One region of the Pantoea sp. SGAir0215 genome, then DNA from elsewhere that is predicted to be linked to it. Evidence: predicted binding sites of a transcription regulator. Region 1 holds the regulator's gene; each other region holds the start of a gene.
What was found. Region 1 encodes Fur, which represses iron uptake genes when iron is present. Its sites were predicted from a motif close to ATAATAATGAGAACNACTATCAA; they were not measured.

Region 1 (5,006 bases):
AAAACACTGACCGCACGACGCTCGATCTGTTCGCTAACGAGCGTCGCCCTGGTCGCCCTAAAACCAGTCCGCTTACGCGTGATGAACAGCTGCGTATCAATAAACGCAATCAACTGAAACGTGACAAAGGGCGCGGGCTTCGCCGTGTCGAACTCAAAATGAACAGCCAGGCGGTAGAAGCGCTTAATACGCTGGCTGAACAGCGTAATCTCAGCCGCAGTGAATTAATTGAACAAATGCTGCTGGCGCAACTCAAACTGGACTAACGCACGCAAACCGCACACAGAAACAAATGTCGCGGCTTTACAAGTTCCGCCCTTTTGCGTGGTCTGCTATCATTTGCTGAATATGCTCAGGCATTCATTCTATCATCAGGATTTAAGAGGTTATTTTACCCATGGCAATCGTAGGCATCTTCTTTGGCAGCGATACCGGTAACACCGAAAACATTGCAAAAATGATCCAGAAACAACTGGGCAAAGACGTTGCAGAGGTTCACGACATCGCGAAAAGCACTAAAGAAGATCTGGAAGCCTTTGACATCCTGCTGCTGGGTATTCCGACCTGGTACTATGGTGAAGCACAGTGCGACTGGGATGACTTTTTCCCGACGCTGGAAGAGATCGACTTCAACGGTAAGCTGGTGGCGCTGTTCGGTTGTGGCGATCAGGAAGACTACGCCGAGTACTTCTGTGACGCGATGGGCACCATTCGTGACATCATCGAACCTAACGGTGCCATTATCGTGGGCCACTGGCCAACCGAGGGTTACCACTTCGAGGCCTCAAAAGGTCTGGCAGACGATAACCACTTCCTGGGCCTGGCGATTGATGAAGATCGCCAGCCAGAACTGACGAACGAACGCGTCGACAAGTGGGTTAAGCAGATCTTCGATGAACTGCAACTCAAAGAAATTATCGAAGCCTGATAGCCGTGAGCGCAGTGTGGGCGCTGGTCCACACTGCATCAATGGCTTTTCCTATAAAAATAATAGCTACATTTTTGTAACTTTCCGCATTTAGTCTGTAGAATACCCGCATCGATCATCTGCTTATTTCCCTGGAATTGAGATGATACAACGCGAAATGGTAGCCAGCCCGCCCTCCATGCTTTGTACCGCGAACATCGCCACGGTTTCATCGCAGGCAGCATCGGTTTTCATTTCAGCGCATCAGTTCTATAATGAGACGCAAATGAGAATGGCGGTCGATCGACATACAGGCTACATGCCACAAGAGTGACCAAAGTAACAGGACAATATCCGCATGACTGACAACAACACCGCATTAAAGAAGGCTGGCCTGAAAGTCACCCTGCCCAGACTCAAAATTCTGGAAGTGCTTCAGGAACCTGCATGCCATCACGTCAGCGCGGAAGATCTGTATAAACGCCTGATTGATATGGGCGAAGAGATTGGACTGGCCACGGTTTACCGTGTACTGAACCAGTTCGACGATGCCGGCATTGTGACCCGCCACAACTTTGAAGGCGGTAAATCGGTGTTTGAGCTGACGCAGCAGCACCATCACGATCACCTGATCTGTCTGGATTGCGGTAAAGTCATTGAATTTAGTGATGAGTCTATTGAAACGCGTCAGCGTGATATCGCGACCCGTCACGGTATTAAGCTCACCAACCACAGCCTGTACCTGTATGGTCACTGTGCCCTGGGCGATTGCCGCGAAGACGAAACACTGCACGACAAGTAACGTTTGTCAGAGGGTAAAGAAAAAGCCGATGCCTGCATCGGCTTTTTTGTGCCTGTCAGTCACGCCACCAGCGTTTCCTGCAGGTAGCGCCAGCGGGGCACCGAGGTGGAGCAGTCCAGAATCGCAACGGAAATGCGGCTTTTATTTTCCCCATTCATCATCTGCACTTCCCGATACTGAATGGTGACCTCGTTAGCGTGCTCTGACAGGATCACATGTTCGCTGGTCGCGATGCGCATCCCTTCCCGTGCGCCCTGTAAGCGGCGAAAGAGTTCTTCAACCTCATTGAGGTTCAGCATCTTGCCCTGTGGCGTGACCATCTGGAAGTCAGGATGAAAATGAGAAAGCAGCAGATGAAAGCTGTCACCACTGTCACGGCTGTGGTTAAAAATATGTTCAATGAGTTGATGTAAGACGACAACGCTGTGTTTGGCTTCCTGTGCGAAAACTGTCATTTTTTTCCTTTTTAACCCGCAAACAAAGACTACAGAGGGTTAGCGTACCTGAAAAAAAATAATTCACACCGGGAAAGTTATTAAAAAAATTAAACTGAGAGCGATTCCACAGAAGTAAAATTAATCGAATTAAACGGGTTCAGGACAAATGTCGGCGCTAAAAAAAATCCACCCAATAAAAAAGGGCGATTGCTCGCCCTTTACCGATCATCTGATGACCATGCGGCGTAAATTATTCGCCGTTTTTCGCCCAGGTATCGCGCAGACCAACAGTACGGTTAAACACTAACTGCGACGGTGTTGAATACACACTGTCAGCGCAGAAATAGCCTTCACGTTCGAACTGATAAGGCGCACTGGCTTCTGCGTCACGCAGACCGGGTTCAACGAAGCCGTGTTTAATCGCCAGCGAATCCGGATTGATTGTCGTCAGAAAATCATCCGCCGCACCCGGATTCGGGACGCTGAACAGACGGTCATACAGACGGAATTCTGCCGGTAGTGCATGTTCAGCTGAGACCCAGTGGATAACCCCTTTGACTTTACGGCCATCAGCAGGATCTTTGCTCAGCGTATCGACGTCACAGGTGCAGTAGATGCAGGTGATATTGCCTTCTTCATCTTTCGCGGTCCGTTCCGCACGGATGACATAGGCATTACGCAGACGCACTTCTTTACCCAGCACCAGGCGCTTATATTGCTTATTCGCCTCTTCGCGGAAGTCGGCACGATCGATCCAGATTTCGCGGCTAAAGGGAACATCGCGTGTGCCCATTTCCGGTTTGTTAGGATGATTTGGCATGCTGAGCACTTCATTGTGCCCGGCAGGCAGGTTTTCCAGCACAATTTTCACCGGATCCAGCACCGCCATCGCCCGCGGCGCATTTTCATTAAGATCGTCGCGGATACAGGATTCCAGCGAAGCCATTTCAACGATGTTGTCCTGCTTCGTGATACCAATGCGGCGGCAGAACTCACGAATGGAGGCCGCGGTGTAACCACGACGACGCAAACCCGACACGGTTAACATGCGCGGATCGTCCCAGCCTTCAACATGCTTCTCGCTGACCAACTGCGTCAGTTTGCGTTTTGACATCACCGCATACTCCAGATTCAGGCGCGAAAACTCATACTGACGCGGATGAACAGGAATAGTAATGTTATCCAGCACCCAGTCATACAGGCGGCGGTTGTCCTGGAATTCCAGCGTGCAAAGGGAGTGCGTAATGCCTTCCAGCGCATCCGAAATGCAGTGGGTGAAATCGTACATCGGGTAGATGCACCACTTATTGCCGGTTTGATGATGCTCGGCAAACTTGATGCGGTACAGCACCGGATCGCGCATGACGATAAAGCTGGAAGCCATGTCGATTTTCGCGCGCAGACAGGCTTTGCCCTCTGCGAACTCGCCATTGCGCATTTTTTCAAACAGCGCGAGGTTCTCTTCCACACTGCGGTCGCGGTAAGGGCTGTTTTTACCCGGTGCCGTTAAGGTACCGCGGTATTCACGAATTTCGTCTGGCGTCAGTTCATCAACGTAGGCCAGGCCTTTGTTGATCAGTTCAACGGCATAGTGATAAAGCTGGTCGAAATAGTCAGATGAATAACGAACCTCGCCGCTCCAGGTAAAACCCAGCCACTGCACGTCACGCTTAATGGATTCGACGAACTCCATATCCTCTTTGACCGGATTGGTATCGTCAAAACGCAGATTGCACTCGCCCTGATAATCTTGTGCAATACCGAAATTCAGGCAGATTGATTTAGCATGGCCGATATGCAGATAACCATTTGGCTCTGGCGGAAAACGGGTATGCACACTGCTGTGCTTACCGCTCGCCAAATCCTCGTCAATAATCTGACGAATAAAGTTCGTTGGGCGGGCTTCAGCCTCACTCATCTCAAAATCCTCAACGCATAGAATGGGTGGTTTATACCACGTAATATCCGGGTATGATCCACAAAGCGTTGCAGAGAAACAACCGTTTGTTGGGCGATTAAAATAAAAAAGGCAGGAATCGCTTCCTGCCTTTTGTTGAGGATACAGGGAATTAGCCTTTTACTTCATACAGCGGGGTTTCACCGGCGATGACCTGGCCCTGCGTCAGCAGCGTTAAACCGGCGAAGTCTTCAATATTGCTCACCACCACCGGACTGATCATTGAGCGGGCATGGGCGTTAAGATAGTCCAGATCCATCTCCAGCACCGGCTGGCCTGCTGTGACCTGTGCACCCTCTTCCACTAAACGGGTAAAGCCCTGACCGTCCAGCGCCACGGTATCCAGCCCCATGTGCACGACGATCTCTACCCCGTTTTCACTTTCCAGACAGAAAGCATGGTTCGTGTTGAAAATTTTCACCACCGTACCGGCAACAGGCGCAACGACGCGCTTATCGCTCGGCTTAATCGCCACGCCATCACCCACGGCTTTACTGGCGAAAGCCTCATCCGGCACCGCATCCAGTGCGATAACCTCACCGCTCACCGGGGCCACCAGCGTTGCGATAACGCGTTTTTCACTGTTCAGGACGGCCTGGGGTTTGGCCTCGTTAGCGGGGGCTGGCGCACTGCCACTGCTGGCTGCGCCAGCAACCGGGCCTTTCACCAGCACTTTTTTCATGGCCGTGGCGATACTTTCCGCCTGGGTACCCACGATAATCTGGACACTTTGCTTGTTGAGGCGAATCACACCCGACGCGCCCAGCCGTTTTGCCACACCTTCGTTAACCTGGCCCGCATCTTTCACGTTCAGACGTAAACGGGTAATACAGGCATCAATGGCGGTAAGGTTGTCTGAACCGCCCACCGCGCCGATGTAGCGGCGTGCCAGTGATTCCGTGG
Region 2 (5,006 bases), 1.9 Mb from region 1:
CCAGCATGCGACGAATATAGAACAGGAAAGGGACGATCAGGCAGCCCACGACAAACGGAATACGCCAGCCCCATTCGGTCACCTCATCATGTGAGAGTAGATGATTCAGCCCCAGCCCCAGCAGAGCCGCGAAGATCACCGCGATTTGCTGGCTACCGGACTGCCAGCTGACAAAGAACCCTTTACGCCCTTTCGGTGCCACTTCGGCCAGATAAACCGAAACGCCGCCCAGTTCTACCCCGGCAGAAAAACCCTGCAATAAGCGACCAAGTAAAATGAGTATCGGTGCGGCGGCACCCAGGGTGGCATAACCCGGGACCAGTGCGATAGTCAGCGTGCCTAACGCCATCAGCCCAAGCGTTAACAGCAGTCCTTTACGACGGCCATGATGGTCAATGTACGCTCCCAGAATAATCGCCCCCAGAGGACGCATCAGAAAGCCGGCACCGAAGGTCATCAGTGTCAGCATTAACGAGGAGAAGGGATCGTCTCCGGGGAAAAAGGTTTTGGAAATGGCCGTGGCGTAGTAGCCAAACACCATAAAATCGTACATTTCAAGGAAGTTACCGCTGGTAACATTGAAAATGGTTCTGGCCGCACCTTTTGGCGACTTTTGTAAAGTTTCACTTTGGCTCATAACTGCTTCCTTGGTTTTTTATCCCTTTTAGCCTGCCAGAGGTGAGATTAATGTGACCTCCATCACCATTGCACTTTACAAACTCTCTGGTTTAAGTAACAAGAAATTAACAGAAGGGTTACAGCAGCATAACTGCCTGCTCGGCGCAGGATTTGCCAGACAAGATGTGGCAAAAATTCAGGCATAAAAAAAGCGCGTCGGGCTGAACGCGCTGTCTTACAAAACAAGGGATAAACGGATGAAGGAGAAACAGGCGAAACGCACTCAATGCAAGGCTGTGCAGGACGGGTTTAGCCTGCGCATATCAACGACGCGTTATTTTTTTACCGTTTCCATCCCCATCAGGCCGATCTTGAGATAACCCGCCGTGCGCAGTTCATCCATCACGCTCATCAGGGTTTCATAATCGACCGATTTGTCGGCCTGGAAGAAAATGGTGGTATCTTTGTTGCCTTGCGTCTGCTGCATCAACACGTTGATAAGCGCGTCCTTGTTCACCTGATCGTTACCTACGTAAAGCTGCTTATCGGCTTTAATCGAGAGATAGACCGGTTTTTCCGGACGCGGTTGCGGCGCACTGGTGGACGCGGGCAGATTCACACGCACATCCACCGTTGCCAGGGGCGCAGCCACCATAAAGATAATCAGCAGTACCAGCATCACGTCGATAAACGGCGTGACGTTGATTTCATGCATTTCACCATCGGTTTCTGAGCTGTCGTTAAATCGCATTGCCATAACGCTTACCCCAGACGCAGTTTTTGCGCGGCGGCAGGACGGCTGACCTCAGGCTGAGCCAGGTTTCCCAGGTCGATATCGCGACTTTGCAGCAGCATGACCTGCGCGGCAACGTCGCCTAAGGAGGCTTTGTAATTAGCGATCATACGGGCAAACACGTTATAAATCACAACCGCCGGAATCGCCGCGACTAAACCAATGGCCGTCGCCAGCAGCGCTTCGGCGATACCCGGTGCCACGACCGCCAGGTTAGTCGTCTGGGTTTTGGCAATACCGATAAAGCTGTTCATGATGCCCCAGACGGTACCAAACAGGCCGACGAAGGGGGCCACCGAGCCAATCGTGGCCAGGAAGCCATTCCCGCGCCCCGCATGACGGCAGAATGCCGCAACCCGACGCTCAAGACGAAACGCAGTGCGTTCTTTAATGCCGCCGGTTTCTTCAACGCCTGCGGACAGGTCCAGCTCGTTTTGCGCATCATGTAACAGCACCGCGCTGTGGCTGGCCGCATGGAAGCTCTGGGCCGCGCGCGCGGCATCATTGAGACTGCGGGCTTCGCCTAATGCCAGCTGTTCACGCTTCAGGCGACGTCTGGCGGCGCTCAGCTCAGCGTACTTCCCGAAGAAAATGGCCCAGGTCACGACCGAGGCCAGTAACAGACCGATCATGACAACCTTCACCACAATATCGGCATGCTGATACATGCCCCACACGGAAAGGTCCGCTTGCATTAAATCACTGGCTACCACGCTGCTTCTCCAACTTCATATACAGGATGCGGAATAAGGGCAAATGATAGCAAAAATCAATCGAATTGATAGTGGTTCTCATTAGTATTTACAATCAAATAGCTGGACATCGCTGGAAGAAGGGATAACGCGTAGCCGTATCTGTCGCACCGCGTTGTCTGTATCCGGACAGTATGCAACGCAGCGATGAGGGCGGTCAGAAACTGCCTGGTCGATGGCTGATGCGCATGGAGAGTGAGTTGATCCGCAGCCCGCCCTGCTGAGCACGCTAACCGCAGACGCAGGGAAAGTGTTTTGTGGCGTTTAATAAGCCATCGGGCGTCATAATGGCGCGAGAAAAATAATTTTATCCGGTCCAGCATCAATCTGAATTTTCATTGTCAGATAAGCCAGCACGTAAAACATTGAGGCCGCCAGTCAGGGTTTGCCTGTTGTAAGTGGCCGTTGCGCAAACATAATGAAAACAGCCGATGAGTAACCTCTTTATCGCCAGCCTGATGACGTTTTTTCGTCGAATAAAGCAGCAGGGCCGCTGTGCTTCACATAACAGGATCGCTGCCTGCAATCGCCACGCTGATCGGCAATCCGTCCGGGCCCATCCGGAAGATGCGTCACTGAGTGCCGGCGCGCGCCGGTCCTCTTTGGTATCTGTACCAGGCGCTGAGGACTCGCCACAAATGCCGGGACGCCCAGCCTCTCTCTGGCTGTCGCGCGTCTTCCTGCTTATCTCACTGCTGTTGCCGGGATCGGGCATGGTTTCACCCTGTTCAGGGGCGTGCTATGCCGCGACGAACACCTTGATTACGTTGCACTTCTTCAGGCGCTGCTATGAATCGGGCAAGCCCTCATCCGGTATGGTGAAGTGTTTCAGTCGTCAGCTCCGCACGGTCGCGCTCATTCGCTTTATTCATGCTTCACGCAATGCGGCACCGCCGGGCAAACTGAAGCGTTTTCACTATGCGCATCACGCCGGTAAAAAGTCCGTCCGGCCGCCATTCCGTGCAGACAGCGGGGAAGCGCCAACACCGGTAAGTACGTCAACCTCCCCCCTGTTCCAGCCTGATACCTTACTGCGTCAGCGCCCTGCGCAACCGCAGCCGCCCTGCCTGAGTCAGGCAGACAACGCGGCACAGCAAAATCTGTTTGTGCCGCAACGGGACATGGACGCGGGCTTACTGCCCTGTCTGCATTGACCGCGGCTGGGCAGGTTAATGGATATCCCCCGGGCTGACGCCCCAGCGGGAGACGGTGCCGCTGTCCGCGCGCTGACGCTGCTGATAGCGTCCTTTCGCCGCAATCATTGCCACCGTCAGCAAGGCCGGAATCGCTAATACCGCGAAAATCGTGGTAACGCCCCATCCCAGCGCCAGCATTTCCGCGCCCGCCAGCGCACTCAGGATTGCGCCAACGCGCCCGACGCCGTGCATCCAGCTGGAACCGGTTGCCCGCGCCTCGGTGGGATAAAAGCTGGCCGACAGGGCATTCATTCCCGTGTTCGCGCCACCAATGCAAAAGCCTATCATCAGTGCGCAGCCGCCGAGCAACACCGGATGCGTCATCGACAGCCCCATACAAACAGTAAACAGTCCACCCGCACCGTAAATCAGCGATAAGGCACGATGCGATTCAATACGATCCATCAGCCAGCCGGAAAACAGAGAACCGCAGGTGCCGCCAGCCTGGAACAGGGCCGTAATAACCGCCGCCTGAACCACGCTAAAGCCGTTGTCTTTAATCAGCATCGGCAGCCAGCTGCCCAGGGTGTAAAACAGAAACAGTGCGGTGAAATAGGCGCCCCACAGCATCAGGCTGCCGAAGCGGTAGGTGTCATTGAGGACGACTTTCACAGGTTGCGCGTGAGCCCGACTGACCGGGGGCAACGCCAGCGTACACTGTTGCAGATCCAGATCCGGGGCCAGTTTCGCCAGGATACGGTGAATTTTTTGGCTGGCCGCGCGCCTGACCACCAGAAAGCAGACCGACTCCGGCAGCGCCCACAGCAGTAACGGCACAAACAGGATCGGCAGGATACCGCCCAGCAACAGCACAGCATGCCAGCCAAAGTGCGGCATCAGCCAGGAGGCGGCGAAACCGCCCAGTGCCGCGCCAAAAGTAAAGCCACAAAAAACGACGGTGATAAGAAAGGCGCGCCGTCTGGCCGGGGCAAACTCCGCCACCAGCGTCCCCACATTCGGCATCGCCGCGCCTAAACCCAGGCCGGTGAGAAAGCGAAACAGGACCATCTGTTCCATATTTTGCGAGAAGGCGGTGATCAGCGTCCACGCGCCAAAAAAGAACACGCTGTTAATGATGACCACTTTTCGGCCCAGCTTATCGGACAGCGGACCCGAGAGCATCGCCCCCAGCGCCAGTCCCACCAGCGCCGCGCTGATAATCAGCCCCAGTTCGCGATTCGTGATCCCCCAGTCTGCTTTCAATTCAGGGGCAATAAACCCCATGATGGCGATATCGAACCCATCAAGCGCGATGATGCAGAAGCCGAACAGCACCACCATCTTTTGCCACATCCCCAGCGGGCGGCTGTCGATTAACGCCCGAACATCAATTGCTTTGCTTTCCGCCACGGTGACTCTCCGGTGAAATAAGTAATGTGCAGTTACTATATGCAGGCGCTGCAGGGCAAGAAATGGCGATAATCGAAATTTTGTGCGTTTATCGCGCAACCTGCGCCAGTGCAGGCAGCTGAAATGCGTTAATGGCTTGTTAAAAATAAGGAATTTTCTGGAAAGTCTGTCTGGACTGTCCGGTGAGGATTGTGAGCGTGATCGGCGTGATGCCAGGAAGGGGAAAGAGAGAAAACGCGGGATTGCGGTAACGGGGCCAGTCAGCCTGGCCCCTGTGAATTACCGCATGGCGGTCAG
Region 3 (5,006 bases), 540 kb from region 1:
CCGCCTATAAGAAAATGTTTGCGGCCCTGTGGCGCGATAATCCGGTTCCTGATCTGCAGCCCGGCCAGCGCTTGATGACCATGGCGGCGTTCCTGCATGTTGATCACCATCAGCAGCCGTTACTGCCCGCACTGATCGCCGACTCAGGCCTCCCCGCGGCACAGTGGGTTGAACGTTACCTTAACTGTTACCTCAGTCCGCTGCTGCACTGCTTCTATCAACACGATCTGGTGTTTATGCCCCACGGCGAAAATCTGATCCTGCTGCTGGAAAACAATGTGCCGGTCAGCGCCTACATGAAAGACATTGGCGAAGAAATCGCCGTCATGAACCCGGAGGCGGTGCTGCCGGAGAACGTCCAGCGTCTGGCAGTAGACGTGCCTGAAGAACTGAAACTGTTGTCGATTTTTACCGACGTCTTCGACTGCATCTTCCGCTTTATCAGCGCGATTTTGCACCAGTCAGGTACGCTGCCCGAGAGTCAGTTCTGGCAGTTGGTGGCACAGTGCGTGAAGGATTATCAGCAGGCGCATCCGCAGCTGGCCAGTAAATTTGCCCGCTACGATATGTTTGCGCCCACCTTTACCCGCTCCTGTCTGAACCGCCTGCAGCTGGCCAATAATCAGCAGATGATCAACCTGTCCGATCCTGCCGAAAACCTCAAGTTTGCCGGCACGCTGGAGAATCCTGTCGCCCGGTGGCGTTAACGGGATTATCACCGCCTTTCCCATCAGCGCGGTCGCCCTGGCGGCCGCGTTTTTCTCGTTTTACTGGATAATACTGACGATGGCTCGTTTTCAACCTGTCTCGCGCCTGACGCGACGACATCTGTTATTTCCTTTATCGCTGGTGCTGTTTGAGTTTGCCACCTATCTCGCCCATGACATGATTCAGCCCGGCATGCTGCGGGTCACACAGGCGTTTCACGTGGGCCCGGAGTGGGTGGCCACCTCGCTGACCGCCTATCTGATGGGCGGGATGCTGTTACAGTGGCTCCTGGGGCCGCTGTCCGACAAGCTGGGCCGCCGTCCGGTCCTGCTGACCGGTGTTGCGTTTTTTATGCTGACCTGTCTGGCGACGCACTGGGTGCAGGGCATCGGGCCGTTTATCCTGCTGCGCTTTCTGCAGGGCATCAGCCTGTGCTTTATCGGTGCGGTGGGCTATGCCGCCATTCAGGAGGCTTTTGACGAGGCACTCAGCGTAAAGATGATGGCGCTGATGGCGAACGTTGCGCTGCTGGCTCCGCTGGCCGGGCCGCTGGCGGGTACGGCGTTTCTGGCCGTCGCAGACTGGCGCACACTGTTTCTGTTTTTCGCTGCTCTGGCCGCGCTGTCGCTCATTGGCCTGGGCCTGTCGATGCCGGAAACCGCAGGTGACAGACGCACCTCCGTATCGCTGCCGTCGCTGGCGGCGGGCTATTATGCGTTGCTAAAAGACCGCCAGGTGATGTGCGGTTCGCTGGCTATTGGCCTGGTGACGATTCCCTGCCTGACATGGGTCGCGCTTTCGCCTGTTATCCTGATTCACGGTCTGGGCCTGAGCCGACTGGATTACGCACTGCTTCAACTGCCGGTCTTTATGGCAATGATTGCCGGGAATCTCACGCTGGGACGACTGGCCAGCCGTCTCTCCGTCGAGCAGCCGTTACGGTTGGGGGCCTGGCCTGTGGTTACAGGGCTTTTGATCGCTGCGCTGAGCACGTTATGGCAGGCGGACAGCTACATTGGGCTCACGGCTGGCCTCAGCCTGTACGGCTTCGGCAGCGGGATGGTCAATGCCGGACTGTACCGACTGACGTTATTTTCCAGTCAGGCAGGGAAGGGCAGCGTGGCAGCGATGCTGGGCATGGTCAGTATGGTGGTCTTTGCTTTTGGGATTGAGGCAGGCAAAGCGGCCTATTTTCATGGCGGTACCGCAGGCTTCAGCCTGTTGAACCTGATCTGTGGTGTGCTGTGGCTGTGGTTAGTACGTGTTTTTCTGCGAGAAAAACAGCGGCGACATTGCGCCGCTGTGGCATAAGCGGTGACAGGCGGCACGGATTGCCGCCCTGGGAGGGATCAGAAATCGTAGCCGACGGTCGCCACCACGGTGCGCTCTGCGCCCCAGTAGCAGAAGCCCGTGCCGTAGCAGGCAGAAACGTAGTCGCGATCGGTCAGGTTATTGGCATTAAGCTGCACAAACGCGCCTTTGAGGCTGCTGTTCCAGGCACCTAAATCAGCGCGGACCGAGGCGTCAAACAGCGTAGCGGAAGGCAGACGTGTGGTGTTCTCATTGTCTGCCCACTGCCGACCAATGTAACGCACGCCAGCACCGACGCTGATTCCCGCATCAAACTGGTATTTCGCCCAGGCAGACGCCATCGAGTCAGGCGTCACGTAAGGCGTGTGGCCGTTATTGCCGTCGATGGAATCTTTGAAGCGCACATGGTTCACCGTCACGCTCGCCAGCGTGCTCAGTCGCGGGGTGAGCTGATTATGCGCTTCCAGTTCGAGGCCCTGAGAGTGCACTTTGCCAGCCGGTTCATAATAGGAGCCTACTACCACGCGGTTACCGACATCATTCTGTGTCAGGTCGTAGATCGCGGCGGAGTAGAGATCGGACGTGCCCACGGGCTGGTACTTAATGCCGGTCTCATACTGCTCCGAGGTCGTTGGCTTCAGCAGGTTACCATCCCGTCCGGAAAGGGATTGTGGCGTAATGGCCTGGCTGTAGCTGACGTAGGGCGAAATCCCGTTATCAAAGGCATACAGCAGCGCCGCCCGGCCACTGACGTGATCATCCTGACGACGATATTGGGTATCGGTGCTGTACTGGCGGTTTTCAGAAACGATGCGATCGTAGCGGCCTGAGAGATCCAGATGCCATTTGTCCCATTTCAGCTCATCCTGCAGGTACACGCCGGTTTGATAGTAACGACGCTGTGAATTTGTAAACACGTAAGCCGGATTCACGCCCATGGCCTGACCTGTCAGCGCATTGAGTGAACTGGCCGGACCGCTGGCACCCCGTAAATCGTTCGTGTACTGATGGTATTCCGCACCGAGCACCACCTTGTGATCCACCGGACCGGTATCAAAGTCGGCTTCCAGCTGGTTATCAATCGCGTACGCCTGCAGCGACGAACGCGAGCCGGAATAGTAGCGATTGAGCAGTTCTGACTGCGGTGATGCCCAGCCAATCTGATAAACCTGATCCAGATCGACATTGGAATGGGAGTAGCTGGCATTCGAGCGAAACGCCCAGGTTTCATTAAAGCGGTGAGCGAATTCCGCGCTGTAAATCTGCTCTCGCCGCTTGAACTGATCCAGCGCGCTGTCGCCATCATAGAAACCGGTGCTGAGCTTACGCCCGTTATGTTCGGTGATGCTGCCGTCCCCTGGCACGGCACTGTGATAGCCGCCGGACGGATCTTTTTGCAGATAAGCGCGCAGCAGGAGTGACGTATCCTCATCAGGTTGCCACAGCAGTGAAGGCGAAATCGCATATTTTTCTTCGCGTGTGTGATCGTACTGCGTATCACTGTTGCGCGTTATGCCGGTCAGACGAAACGCCCACTGATCGTTGATGGCATTGGTGTAATCAAACGCAGCGCCGTTGGTGTTATGGTTGCCGGTAGACAAACGGAAATGTCCCTCAGGCGCATACTGCGGACGTCTGGAGCTTTCCATCACTAAGCCACCCGGCACCGTCTGTCCATAGAGGGCAGAAGAAGGACCTTTGATCACATCAATACGGTCGAGGAACCAGGGATCGACCTGCAGCACGTTATAGCTGCCGGGATCGCTCATCAGACGCAGACCGTCCAGGAAAATGTTATCGACATCGCCGCCGTGGAAGCCGCGCAGAGAGACCGTGTCGTAGCGGGTGGCTGCGCCAGCGAAGTTCGTGAAGGCACCGGCGGTGTAGTTAAGCGCCTGATTCACATCCATTGCGCCCTGATCGGCCATTTGCTGGCGCGTCACGACCGAAACGGACTGACCGGTGGTGATCAAAGGACGATCGGTTTTGGTTGCCCCTTTACTGACGGTCGCCGTGTAGCCTTCAGTGGGCGTGGTCGATGTTTCTTCCGGCTTTGCTGTCACCACCAGCGTATCGGCGGCAAAGGAGACCGCAGGGGCGGCAATGGCGATGGAACACAGTAGCGCTAACCGTTTCGGGCCAAAAGGCATTCTCATTGTTTATCCCTTACAAAGGCAAATACAACGCGCCCGGCAGAAGAAAGGCGCAGAAAGTCATGTGACAAAGGTGTTATGCACATTGAATGCAAATGAGAATTATTATACTTGCTGTTATTTATTACAAGATGTCTTGTGCGTTATTACACAAGAATTTAACGACGGAAAAGAAACGGGCCGGTCACGGATGCGTACCGTGGGCGTGCATGGCTCAGGTGGGAAGAAAGCGCAGGGTGCCGCGATCCAGGCAGGTCAGCCTGCGCGCCGACCTGCCTGACAGGAGGAGAATCAGATGGCGACCAGGCTCCGCACGTTATCCGTTTCCATCTCTTCACCGCGCCCGCGCTGGATAATTTCACCGCGCGACATGACCAGATAGCGGTCGGCCAGGTCCGCGGCAAAATCATAAAACTGCTCGACCAGCAGAATCGCCATGTCGCCGCGCTGTGCCAGTTGGCGGATCACCAGGCCAATCTCTTTGATCACTGAAGGCTGAATCCCTTCGGTAGGCTCGTCGAGGATCAGCAACTGTGGACGGCTGGCCAGCGCCCGGCCAATGGCCAACTGCTGTTGCTGGCCGCCGGACAGATCGCCGCCCCGGCGGGATTTCATATCGAACAATACCGGAAACAGCTGGTAAATCTCTTCAGGCACCTGCTTTGCCTGCGAGGATGAAAAGCGTGACAGGCCCATCAGCAGATTCTCTTCAACCGTCAGACGCGGAAAAATCTCCCGCCCCTGCGGCACGTAAGCCATGCCGGCCTGCACGCGCTGGTGGGGCTTTCGCCCGTTGATGATATTGTCCTGCCAGCGCACCTCGCCCGATTTAGC

Region 2: a site for Fur is predicted at 2,190-2,212, ahead of exbB (tol-pal system-associated acyl-CoA thioesterase). Genes of this name have one in related genera too.
Region 3: a site for Fur is predicted at 4,262-4,284, ahead of C1N64_RS06010 (TonB-dependent siderophore receptor). Genes of this name have one in related genera too.

Annotation. Positions count from the first base shown of each region.
Region 1 is NZ_CP028031.1:1,808,554-1,813,559, reverse strand. Features, by position in the region: gene ybfE (LexA regulated protein) at 1-266, shown strand, start outside; gene fldA (flavodoxin FldA) at 398-928, shown strand; gene fur (ferric iron uptake transcriptional regulator) at 1,266-1,709, shown strand; gene C1N64_RS08540 (hypothetical protein) at 1,769-2,164, opposite strand; gene glnS (glutamine--tRNA ligase) at 2,397-4,064, opposite strand; gene nagE (N-acetylglucosamine-specific PTS transporter subunit IIBC) at 4,216-5,006, opposite strand, start outside.
Region 2 is NZ_CP028031.1:4,386,642-4,391,647, forward strand. Features, by position in the region: gene C1N64_RS20500 (MFS transporter) at 1-637, opposite strand, end outside; gene C1N64_RS20505 (hypothetical protein) at 690-824, shown strand; gene exbD (TonB system transport protein ExbD) at 953-1,375, opposite strand; gene exbB (tol-pal system-associated acyl-CoA thioesterase) at 1,381-2,106, opposite strand; gene C1N64_RS20520 (hypothetical protein) at 2,802-3,317, shown strand; gene C1N64_RS20525 (MFS transporter) at 3,333-4,709, opposite strand; gene C1N64_RS20530 (bifunctional sugar phosphate isomerase/epimerase/4-hydroxyphenylpyruvate dioxygenase family protein) at 4,989-5,006, opposite strand, start outside.
Region 3 is NZ_CP028031.1:1,270,801-1,275,806, forward strand. Features, by position in the region: gene C1N64_RS06000 (GNAT family N-acetyltransferase) at 1-707, shown strand, start outside; gene C1N64_RS06005 (MFS transporter) at 787-2,019, shown strand; gene C1N64_RS06010 (TonB-dependent siderophore receptor) at 2,058-4,175, opposite strand; gene urtE (urea ABC transporter ATP-binding subunit UrtE) at 4,464-5,006, opposite strand, start outside.